2 linked regions of the Algoriphagus sp. Y33 genome follow. The protein of the gene in region 2 binds, or shares a complex with, the protein of the main gene of each other region. Links are inferred from orthologs where the notes say so. Each region holds a gene or a part of one and is shown on either strand. Other genes may lie near its edges.

Region 1 (2,883 bases), 530 kb from region 2 along the record:
ACATCGCATTAGACAATGCTTCCTTGATGGTACCGTCTTGCTCTATTGATGTTTGCTTGGCCATATTAGAATTTAAAATTCTCTTCTATGTATTTATGAGAGGTTAATACCTCTGTTCTGTCTTCAAATATCGCTACTGTGTGCTCATAATGTGCAGAAGGCTTCCTATCCGCTGTGCGAATAGTCCATCCATCACGCTCTTGGACAATATTCCGTGTTCCAAGATTGATCATGGGCTCGATAGCGATCACCATTCCATCTTTCAGTAAAGGGCCGCTTCCTTTCTTTCCGTAATTGGGAACTTCAGGTGACTCATGCAATTTTTTGCCCAAACCATGTCCGACAAGCTCTCTAACTACGGTGTAGCCCTTAGCTTCCACAAACTTCTGGATGGCATTACCTATATCACCTATTCTTTTCCCAAAGACAGCCTGCTCAATTCCAATGTAAAGAGAATCTTTGGTGGTCTTAAGTAATGCTTTAACAGCAGGAGAGACCTCACCAATAGGGTACGTATAAGCGGAATCGCTATGAAAACCTTGGTGAAAGACTCCACAATCTACTGAGATTATATCGCCATCTTTCAATTCATATTCACTGGGAAAACCATGTACTACTACTTCATTTACAGAAATACACAGTGAAGAAGGAAATCCATTGTAGCCCTTAAAAGAAGGCACTCCATTATGATCCCTGATAAACTCCTCAGCTATTTTGTCCAGAAAAGAGGTCTTTACCCCTTCCTTGATATGTTTCGCCACTTCCCCATGGGCTTTGGCTAGTATATCGGCACTTTCTTTTATTAACTTAACTTCATCAGAAGTCTTGTAATTGATCATCTTAGGCAACTTGGTAATTAGAAGGGTTATTCTTCACATTACCACTCTTCATCATGCCTTCGTAATGTCTCATTAACAAATAACTTTCGATCTGTCTCAAGGTATCCATTATCACACCTACCATGATAAGTAATGAGGTCCCTCCATAGAAATAAGAGAATTCTTGACCAACTCCCGCAATAACAGCTACAGCAGGAAGAATAGCAACAACTGATAATAAAATGGAGCCCGGCAATGTGATCTTGGAAATAATCCCATCAATGAATTCAGAGGTAGGAGCTCCCGGCTTGATACCAGGAACAAAACCACCGTTTCTTTTCATGTCCTCGGCTATCTGTTCCGGATTTACCGTAATAGCAGTATAGAAGAACGTAAATAGAATAATCAACACGGCAAACAATACATTGTACTGCCATGAGATAGGATTACTAAATGTTGCACCTATATAATTGGCTATCTCATTGTCCTGTGCCCAAATCTGCGCAATAAGAGCTGGGACAAACATCAGAGACTGTGCAAAGATAATTGGCATTACACCTGAAGCATTTACCTTGATCGGTATATACTGTCGCTGGCCGCCGTATACTTTACCTCCTACTACCTGCTTAGCATATTGTACCGGAATTCTCCTTGTCGCCTCAGTCAAAGCAATCACTCCTACTACAACAAAGAACAACACTGCAGCCTCGATAATCAGAAGTAACATACCTGAGGTGCCCTTCTCAAGACCCTCTGCGATAATCGCTCCGGGAAATCTGGATATGATACCGATCATAATGAGCATTGAGATACCGTTACCAATGCCTTTCTCTGTGATTTTCTCTCCCAACCACATACAGAACATAGTGCCTGCTGAAAGTAAAACCAAAGAACTAAACATAAATAGGGTCGAGCTAATCATCACCGCTCCAGTAGGTAATATGGTAGCAGAAACGTAGCCAATACCTTGCGCCACTGTAATCAGGATTGTCAAAACCCGAGTGATCTGATTGATTCTCTTTCTTCCAGATTCACCCTCTTTTTGCATTTTCTGAAAATATGGTACTCCGACAGTCAATAACTGCAACACAATGGAAGCAGATATATATGGCATAATACCTAGACCGAAGATAGATGCGTTACTGAACGCTCCACCGAGGAAAGTATCGATCAATCCAAAGATCCCCTCCGGGGCATCTCCTAAACGAGAAGGATCAACGCCTGGAAGAACTATGAATGACCCCAATCTGAATATGATCAGAAAACCGACCGTATTCATGATTCTAACTCTAAGATCTTCGATAGAGAAAATGTTCTTAACTGTCGAAATAAACTTTTTCATTAAATTAAATTGTGTTTACCGTTCCACCCAATTTCTCAATAGCTGCTACTGCAGTTGCTGAAAATTTATGGGCTGACACGTCTAATTTGGCCTTCAAATCACCTCCACCGAGGATTTTGATTTTATCATTCTTGGAGGCGATACCATGAGAAACCATAGCTTCCATGTTTACTACTTCAAGACTGTATTGCTCGGCAAGACCTTGCAATGTATCCAAATTTACCGGTTTGAACTCAATTCTGTTCAAGCTTTTGAAGCCAAATTTAGGAACTCTTCTCTGAAGTGGCATTTGACCGCCTTCAAAACCCAGTTTACTTTTGTATCCAGATCTTGATTTTGCTCCTTTGTGACCTCTTGTAGAAGTTCCACCTCTACCCGAACCTGTACCTCTACCAATTCTCTTGCGATTTTTGGTAGATCCTTCAGCTGGTGTTAATGTATGCAGTTTCATAATTAAGCTTCCTCCACTTTTACAAGGTGATTAACTTTATTTACCATACCTGCAATCTGAGGTGTATTCTCTACGACCACTGATTTGCTGATACGCCCTAGACCCAACGCAGTAATGGTTGCTTTCTGATCCTTAGGCCTCTTTATGGTACTTTTCGTTTGCGTGATTTTGATCTTAGCCATGATGATTATCCGTTAAATACTTTAGACATTTTAACGCCTCTCTGCTGTGAAACAGCGATAGCATCTCTTAGCTGAACCAACGCCTCAATA
Region 2 (8,654 bases):
GGTCTTGGGAAAAAGAAACGAAAGAGATAAGAGTGAAAACTAGACTCAAGGAGAGAAGTCTTTGCATTTACCTGAAGTTATGGCTAGGAAAATACAAAAAAATGCCGCTAGTTATCAATAGTCAAACGGCATTTACCAAATTTTTTCTTGTTTATCTATAAATTTCCTCTAGAATCTGTGCCAGTCTAACACTGGCGGCAATTAATCTTTCCTCTAAAAGCGGGGTACTTTCATAGCCATATGCGTAAGATATTTTCCTGTTTTCCGGTAACTTATATACTGTTGGTCTTGCTGCCACCGCCTCTTCCAGCCAGTCCTGCATAGTGCCCGCACGGTACTTTGAGATTATCTTCTTGTTTACCCTTCTCGAAAGTTCATCTCCAATTTCAGAATAACTCATCCCTTTCCCGTCAAGTATTCCGCTGTCCCATACCGCGTGGAGATTGGTAGTTTTGCCAAAATACTCGAGCTTCACATCATTGCCTCCCTTATCTTCACCCGTTCCTACGTGCAGCGGCTGATGGATATCCTCTACCATATGGATGAGCATTTTTAGCAGTTCTGCTTCTTTCCGGGGCTCAAGATCCCCAGCTTTCAGCTCGCTTTTGATGCGGTTGATTTCAGCAAAGATATTTCCTCCTTTTTCCTGAATGGACTCATCATATTCTCCGGTTTTGCTGGTCATATAATGCCATGAATAAGCATAATCATATGCATGGTCCGATTTGATATCATCCATCCAAGTTCCACTTCTAGCGATAGACATCGGGTAAAGTACGCTCTCTACCTTTTTTCGCACAGACTTTTTTAACTGCTTATCAGCCATATAGCCTATCAAATAGTGTCCTAGCTGACCCCAAGCGAATGTTTGGGTAACAAGTAGAAAAGCAAAAACTGAAGTAGAAAGGAGTTTTTTCATCGTAGAGAGGGTCTAATAAAGTGGGAATTTACTCGAAAAGAACTGAAGGGAAGTTAAGGTAAGTTTATGCTTTTTCGAGTTCGGACACGGCCAAGAATGCCATTAGTCCCGCTCCAACTTCCAACGCATCTTCATCAATATCAAAAGTAGGCGTATGAACTCCTGAGGTAATTCCTTTGGCTTCATTTCTTGTACCCAATCTGTAGAAACAGCCTGCAACTTCCTGAGAATAAAAAGCAAAATCCTCTGCTGCCATCCAAATATCCAGATCGAGAACATTCTCTTCTCCTAGATAGGCTATGGCTGCCTGATGGGATCGTTCAGTCAGTTCTGGGTCATTTTTCAAAAATGGGTATCCTTTTTTGATCTCAAAATCCACTTCTCCACCCATTCCTTCTACTATTCCTTTAGCAATTGAAAGCATTTTTTCATGTGCTTTTGCTCTCCAACCTTCGTCTAACGTGCGGAATGTACCTTGTATCTTCACTTCATTAGGAATTACATTGGTAGCTCCCAATGCCTCCACTCTTCCAAAGGAAAGTACAGAAGGAATCTTGGGACTGGCAGCTCTACTGACCACCTGCTGCAAAGCCACAATCATATGGGATGCGATCAAAACAGGATCAATCAATGTCTCAGGCATAGCCGCATGACCGCCTTTACCTTTTACTGTCACGTAGAGTTCATCAGCACTGGCCATGTAGATTCCGGGACGGAAGCCTACTTTGCCCACTTCTATAAAAGGCATTACATGCTGACCAATAATTCCGTTTGGTCTTGGGTTTTCCAGCACTTTATCCGCAATCATCAAAGACGCGCCACCGGGAGCCACTTCCTCCCCAGGTTGAAAAATTAGCTTGATGGTCCCTTCGAAGTCATTCTTGACTTCATTTAATATTTTGGCCGCTCCAAGTAGAGATGCAGTATGCGCGTCATGTCCACAGGCATGCATCACACCCGGATTTTTGGATTTATAGGAAACCTCATTTGCCTCAATGATTGGCAATGCGTCCATATCTGCCCGAAGTGCCACCACTCGCTTCCCGGGATTCTTGCCCTCAATCAAAGCTGACCAGCCTGTGTCTGCCTTGGATTCAATGGTCGTAATTCCTATTTCTTGTAATTTTTCCTTTACAAATTTCGATGTATTGTACTCTTGGAAAGAAAGTTCGGGATTTGCATGAAGATGGCGTCGATTTGCAATTACTTCTTCCTTATAATCCTTAGCCAGAGATTTAATTTTTTCCTTCAGCATCTTATTGGTTGGGTTCTTTTTGAGTCTTGAAATCTTCCCGTTGAAACCTATCTTGAATTATTCGCGCTGTAGGGAATTGTGTTTTTACTTCGGCAAAGCTTTTTTGAGCTTCTATTTTATGTACAAATCTTCCAATCTTCACAAGATATCTTGGCTGCTGGTATTGCATCTCCGGTATAAGATCAGGAAAATTCATGGTTATATCATTGCGTGTTTTGAATGCTTTATCCCGGTCTACTCCCGAATAAACCAAAACTGAATATCCGCTAAAATATGGCTCAGACTTATTCTTACTGATTAAACTTGCCTGAAGCTGATCCAACTCATCATCAATCGCTCCGGTGGATTCAGAAGATCCAACAGATGATTTTGAATTCATCTGCGCACGATAATCAGGATATAGAGGAAGAGATGGATTCAAATTTTCCTGATAGTTTGCATAGTTTGAGGCAGAACTAGAGGCCTTGCGAGAAGTCTTACACCCCACCAATATAACTACAAATCCTAAAATCCAGAAAATTCTCATGTTTAGCTTAGTTATCAATGATTACACATTTTCCTTCCTGCACATCCTGTTCCACACTTTTGTATTTCACATCATTTTTAGTGGTTCCATTCGTGTATTGGACAGAAACTTTGTCATTTCTTCCGTACACCTTATCAGATTTTCTAGGTGCCACTACCTGTGGGGCAGGTCTTCCGGCGTTGGAAGCTGCTACTGCCGCACGGTTAGCACCGGGATTTAACGTACTATCTACATCAGCCTTAGAAGCCTGTACTTGAGGCTCCGGGCTCCGCTGAGGAGCAGCAGCATGTACCTGATTCGGATCTTGTTTAGGCAAATCTGCGCGTGTCAAGAAAGTGGTCATGTCTTCATTAAGCTTGCCGATAAAACGCTTAAACATTTCAAACGCTTCAAACTTATAGATCAAAAGTGGATCTTTTTGCTCATAAACGGCATTTTGCACCGACTGCTTCAAGTCATCCATATCTCTCAGATGCTCTTTCCAGTTCTGGTCAATGATAGCCAGCGATACATTTTTCTCGATTGCTCTCACTAATTCTCTGCCTTCAGAGTTAACCGTCTCTTCTAGATTCACCACCACCCCGATTTGCTTAACTCCATCGGAAATAGGAACCATGATATCCTTCACAGTAGCACCTCTTTCATCTTGAACCCGCTTGAAGATCGGAAACGCCGTATTCATCATCACTTCACTTTTCTTCTGATAGGTTTCAAAAGCAACTGTATAAAGCTCTTGGGTCAATTGCCCTGCGTCTTTAGATTTCAGATCGCTTTCCGTTATGTTATAATCCACACCCAACGTAGTGAATACATTCATTCTGAAATCCTCCGAATCAGCATTGGATTTACCCATATCTACCAAGCTTTCGCAGACATCATAGAGAATATTCAGGATATCCAGTTCCAGTCTTTCTCCTTTCAGCGCATTTCTTCTTCTCTTATACACTACTTCACGCTGCGAGTTCATCACATCATCGTACTCAAGCAGTCTCTTTCTTGTGCCGAAGTTATTTTCCTCCACTTTGCGCTGGGCTCGCTCTATAGACTTGGATATCATGCTATGCTGGATCACCTCACCTTCTTCAAGACCCATTCTATCCATCAATTTGGCGATACGGTCAGACCCGAAAAGGCGCATTAAGCTATCTTCCAAGGAAACGAAAAACTGCGAAGATCCCACGTCCCCCTGACGACCCGATCTACCTCGGAGCTGTCTATCCACACGACGGGATTCATGACGCTCGGTGCCTATGATTGCCAATCCTCCTGCTTTTCTGGCCTCAGGAGTCAGCTTAATATCTGTCCCACGACCAGCCATATTGGTTGCAATTGTAACCGTACCTGCTTGACCGGCAATAGCCACTACATCCGCTTCCTTAGCATGCTGCTTCGCATTCAATACCTGATGGGGGATTTTCTTCAAAGTCAGCATTCTGCTGAGTACTTCCGATATTTCTACCGAAGTAGTACCCACCAACACAGGTCTCCCTGCAGCGACCAATTCATTGATCTCATCGCCTACTGCATTGAATTTCTCACGGACAGTTTTATAAACTTTATCGTCACGGTCTGCTCTGATAATCGGCTTGTTGGTAGGGATAACCACCACGTCCAATTTGTAGATTTCCCAGAATTCTCCCGCTTCAGTCTCCGCCGTACCGGTCATCCCCGCCAGCTTGTGATACATTCTGAAATAGTTCTGTAGCGTAATCGTAGCATACGTTTGGGTAGCGTCTTCCACTTTCACATTTTCCTTCGCCTCAATAGCCTGATGCAATCCGTCAGAGTATCGTCGCCCTTCCATCACACGGCCAGTCTGCTCATCTACAATTTTCACTTTACCGTCCACCAAAATATACTCCGTGTCCCGCTCAAACATACAATACGCCTTGAGTAATTGGTTTACGGTGTGAATCCGTTGCGCTTTTATGCTGTAGTCTTTGATTGCTTCTTCTTTACGGACAAGCTTTTCTGTATCCGTAATTCCTTCTTCCTTCTCCAAATCGGCAATCACTACCCCTATATCAGGAAGAATAAAGAATTCTGTATTTTCATTCTTGGTAGTCATTGTCTCTATCCCACGATCGGTCAGGTCGACTACGTTTGTTTTTTCATCTATGGTAAACAATAGCGGCTCATCTGCTTCAGGCATCTGGCGCTTATTGTCCTGCAAGTAATAATTTTCTGTCTTCTGAAGAATCACGCGGATTCCCGGTTCAGAAAGGTATTTAATCAATGGCTTGTACTTAGGCATTCCCCTGAATGCGCGGAAAAGCGCCAAACCGCCTTCTTTTTCATTGCCATCGGCAATCATTTTCTTGGCTGAACTCAAGAAGCCCTGCACCAGCTTGCGCTGCTCATCTACCAGCGTAGAAACTCTCGGCTTCATGTCATCAAACTCATGTACATCGCCTTTTGGTACCGGTCCGGATATAATCAATGGGGTTCTTGCATCATCAATAAGTACAGAATCGACCTCATCAATCATTGCGAAGTGATGCTTGCCCTGAACAAGATCCCCAGCCTCACGGGCCATGTTGTCTCTTAGGTAGTCAAAGCCAAATTCGTTATTGGTACCATACACAATATCCGATCTATAGGCTTTCTTGCGTCCGGCTGAGTTAGGAGTATATTTATCTATACAATCCACGCTTAAACCATGGAATTCAAAAAGTGGCGCATTCCATTCAGAGTCACGCTTGGCCAAGTAATCATTCACTGTTACGATATGAACTCCACGTCCGGCAAGTGCATTAAGGTAAGCGGGTAGGGTAGAAACCAGCGTTTTACCTTCACCTGTCGCCATTTCGGCAATTTTCCCTTTATGAAGAACCATCCCACCGATCAACTGCACATCGTAGTGAACCATATCCCACACCACCTCAGTGCCTGCTGCCATCCATTTGTTATGCCAAATTGCATCATCTCCCTGAATCTCCACATTCTGCTTGCCTGCAGAGAGTTCACGGTCACGATCAGTAGCCTTCACAACCAGCTTTCCATTTTCTTTAAAGCGCCTTGCCGTTTCCTTCACTACTGCAAAAGCCTGCGGCAAAACTTTCTCCAAAACTATTTCCAGCGCTTGATTTCGATCCTTTTCGATCTGATCTATTTGATTGAAAAGCTGATCTTTTTCATGAATAGCTTTCACAGGCAACTCATCTACCTTTGATCTGATCGTGCTGATCTTGTCATCATATTCCTTCAGATGCGCATTGATTTCAGCTTTGATTTCTTCGGTTTTGCCCCGCAATTGATCATCGCTGAGGCTCTTTAATCCGGAAAAAACCTCATTGATCTTTGCTACGATCGGAAGAAGTTCCTTGATATCTCTGTCGGACTTGGTTCCAAATACTTTTGCAAGTCCTTTTGCTATAATATCTAACATGCTAGCTTATTGTGATTCTCTATTAGGACTTCAAAATTAAGCCCTTTTTGTTATAATTGATAATAAAACAGGTTCTTGGAAGAAGAACTCCAATGACTGGTTAAACACTTATTTTCCCGGCAAAAACAGACTCAGCAGGACCTATCAGCCATATTTCTTTGAAGCTACCCATTTCAGACGCTTTAAATTTCACAGATAGCTGACCGCCAAGGGTTTTGATTTTAATAGTAGCGGCATGTAGATCTTTGCCCACTGCAATCGCAGCGGCTGTGACTCCTGTCCCGCAGGATAGTGTCTCATCTTCAACCCCTCTTTCATAAGTCCTGACAAAGATTTCATCCTCACTTATTTTTTCCACGAAGTTGACATTTGTGCCCCCTGGAGCATACATCTGATCATACCTGACTTTTGCCCCTTCCTCAAAAACAGGGTATTCATGAATGTTTTGAACAAAGCGAATGTGGTGTGGTGAGCCCGTATTGACAAAAGAATCAGCTCCTTTTTCCTCTATTCCGGCCACATCGCCCATCAGCAGATGCACCAGCCCCTCTTTCAGAATGGCCTCATGAGCTCCGTCAATAGCCAGAAAACTTGTTTTCTCAGCCACAATCCCCAGAAATGCCGAAAAGGCCACTGCACATCTCGCTCCGTTGCCACACATGCTCTGGCTTCCGTCGGCATTGAAATAGATCATCTCAAAATCATACCACGGATGATTTCTAATGAGAATCAATCCATCAGCGCCTACACCAAACCTTCTGTCGCACAGCTTACTTACTAGTGCCAAATCCAAATCATCAAACTTCTGAGCACGATCATCGATCATAACGAAGTCATTACCGGTTCCTTGATATTTATAAAATGATATTTCCATGGAAAATTGTTGTGGTACATCGGGACAAAAACCCATCCAAGCGAACGTTGAAATACAAACTTAAACATCTTGTCACAAAATCAGACTTATTGTCTGATTCTCAATTTAAAAACCGACGGAAAATGTTTAGTTTCATGCTCACTTGATCAAAATCAAGACAACTAAACCAAATTTTATCTATGCAACAACTTGAAAAGTCTATATCTAGGAGAACTTTCATGTCCAATACCACGAAAGCCAGTCTCGCAATGGGTTTCGTGGGCACGGGTATTCTTTCTTCTTGCTCCAATGATGCCAAAGGAGACGGAAAAGCCATTTTAGCCACCGGTTATTCCCAAACCCCTTTGGCATACGACTATTCCGCATTGGCACCGCACATTGATGCCAAGACAATGGAAATTCATTATACTAAGCATGCTGCATCTTATGCTTCAAACCTGAAAGCAGCACTAGAAGAAGAAAAGGTAGATACTAACAAGCCGCTAGAAGATGTGCTGAAAAATATCTCCAAGTACTCTACAGCAATGAGAAATAACGGAGGAGGACATTATAACCACGAACTCTTCTGGAGCATCATGTCCCCAGATGGAGGTGGAAAGCCCGAAGGTGACCTAGCTACAGCGATTGATTCTTCTTTCGGTAGCTATGATGCATTTGTAACAGAATTTGAGAATGCCGCCAAAACCAGATTTGGATCAGGCTGGGCTTGGTTGGTAATAGGAGAGGATAAAAAACTTGCAGTGGGCTCTTCTGCGAACCAAGACAATCCTTTGATGGATATTTCTGATTTCAAAGGAACCCCGCTGGTGGGGCTTGATGTGTGGGAACATGCTTATTACTTAAACTATCAAAATAAACGCCCTGATTACGTTTCTGCATTTTGGAATGTATTGAACTGGAAGACAGTAGCTGAGCGGTTTGCTGCAGCTTCCACATAATTCTAAGTCAGAAAACCATCCAAGAAAGGCCGGAAATCCCGGTCTTTTTTAGTTATTTCAGCCTTTCAACTAATCAAAAAAATGCAAGATCCTAAGTCACTTACTTCTGTCGCTTTATTCCACGAAACCTTCAAGCACCCCGTTTTGCCTTCTCCAACTATTCCGGAGAAAGTAAGGTGCGATTTACGCGTATCCCTTTTGGCCGAAGAGCTGAAAGAGTTGGAAGAAGCTATCGCAAACGATGATTTAGTAGAAGTGGCAGATGCTTTATGTGACCTCCAGTATGTGCTTTCCGGGGCAATTTTGGAGTTTGGCTTAGGAGAGAAATTCAAAACTCTCTTCGACGAAGTGCAGCGCTCAAATATGAGCAAAGCTTGCAAAACGGAAGAGGAAGCAAAAGCTACTGTGGCACACTATGATTCCAAAGGAACAGAATGCTTCTATGAAAAAGAAGGTGATCTGTACTTGGTCTTCAGGAAAGGGGACAGAAAAACACTGAAATCCGTAGCCTATTCACCTGCTGATCTTGAGGGAATCATCAAATCATAAAGAATCCAAGGCGGAGGTTTTCAATTCCTTTCCCTGATAATTCTTCAATTCCACGATACGGGCCGGGCATATTAAAGCCGGCCTTTTCTAATTCATTCATAGGTCTTAAAGTACAAAAAATGAATGTACGGGTAATAAGAAGAATGAGTTACCCCTTATGTAAGAGTTTATACTTTTGTGGATATTTATGGATAGCTAGAGACAA

The links. Proteins that work in one complex are often made in the same cells at the same time.
Region 1: the proteins of secA (region 2) and secY are in contact, whole or in part, in a crystal structure (PDB 3DIN), measured with the Thermotoga maritima proteins. The link is inferred for Algoriphagus sp. Y33 from one-to-one orthologs. Residues at the interface, in WP_004082002.1 of Thermotoga maritima: Glu261, Ala262, Arg263, Lys300, Ala301, Arg302, Thr303, Ile304, Ile305, Leu323, Tyr324, Asp325, Pro326, Val329, Ser330, Tyr333, Ile336, Lys340, Phe345, Val349, Glu363, Phe364, Tyr374, Ser375, Gly376, Gly377, Glu393, Ile395, Thr482, Ser483; in WP_004081795.1 of Thermotoga maritima: Glu108, Gly109, Glu110, Glu111, Ala236, Glu237, Arg238, Arg239, Ile240, Thr241, Ile242, Gln243, Tyr244, Ala245, Arg246, Arg247, Val248, Thr249, Gly250, Arg251, Arg252, Val253, Tyr254, Gly256, Ala257, Ser258, Thr259, Tyr260, Leu261, Pro262.

What each region holds. Positions count from the first base shown.
Region 1 is NZ_CP061947.1:4,644,279-4,647,161, forward strand. It holds secY (preprotein translocase subunit SecY), read right to left. Parts: upstream 2,161-2,883; coding sequence 841-2,160; downstream 1-840. Other genes in the region: infA (translation initiation factor IF-1), read right to left, coding at 1-64; map (type I methionyl aminopeptidase), read right to left, coding at 66-839; rplO (50S ribosomal protein L15), read right to left, coding at 2,165-2,611; rpmD (50S ribosomal protein L30), read right to left, coding at 2,614-2,793; rpsE (30S ribosomal protein S5), read right to left, coding at 2,799-2,883. UniProt on the Escherichia coli protein: The central subunit of the protein translocation channel SecYEG. Consists of two halves formed by TMs 1-5 and 6-10.
Region 2 is NZ_CP061947.1:5,172,310-5,180,963, forward strand. The notes cover bases 2,508-6,421. They hold secA (preprotein translocase subunit SecA), read right to left. Parts: upstream 6,089-6,421; coding sequence 2,708-6,088; downstream 2,508-2,707. Other genes in these bases: ID165_RS21170 (hypothetical protein), read right to left, coding at 2,508-2,700; dapF (diaminopimelate epimerase), read right to left, coding at 6,189-6,421. Outside these bases: ID165_RS21155 (ATP-binding protein), read right to left, coding at 1-67; ID165_RS21160 (S1/P1 nuclease), read right to left, coding at 152-919; ID165_RS21165 (M20 family metallopeptidase), read right to left, coding at 984-2,174; more of ID165_RS21170, read right to left, coding at 2,176-2,507; more of dapF, read right to left, coding at 6,422-6,962; ID165_RS21185 (superoxide dismutase), read left to right, coding at 7,142-7,900; ID165_RS21190 (nucleoside triphosphate pyrophosphohydrolase family protein), read left to right, coding at 7,982-8,449. UniProt on the Escherichia coli protein: Required for protein export, interacts with the SecYEG preprotein conducting channel.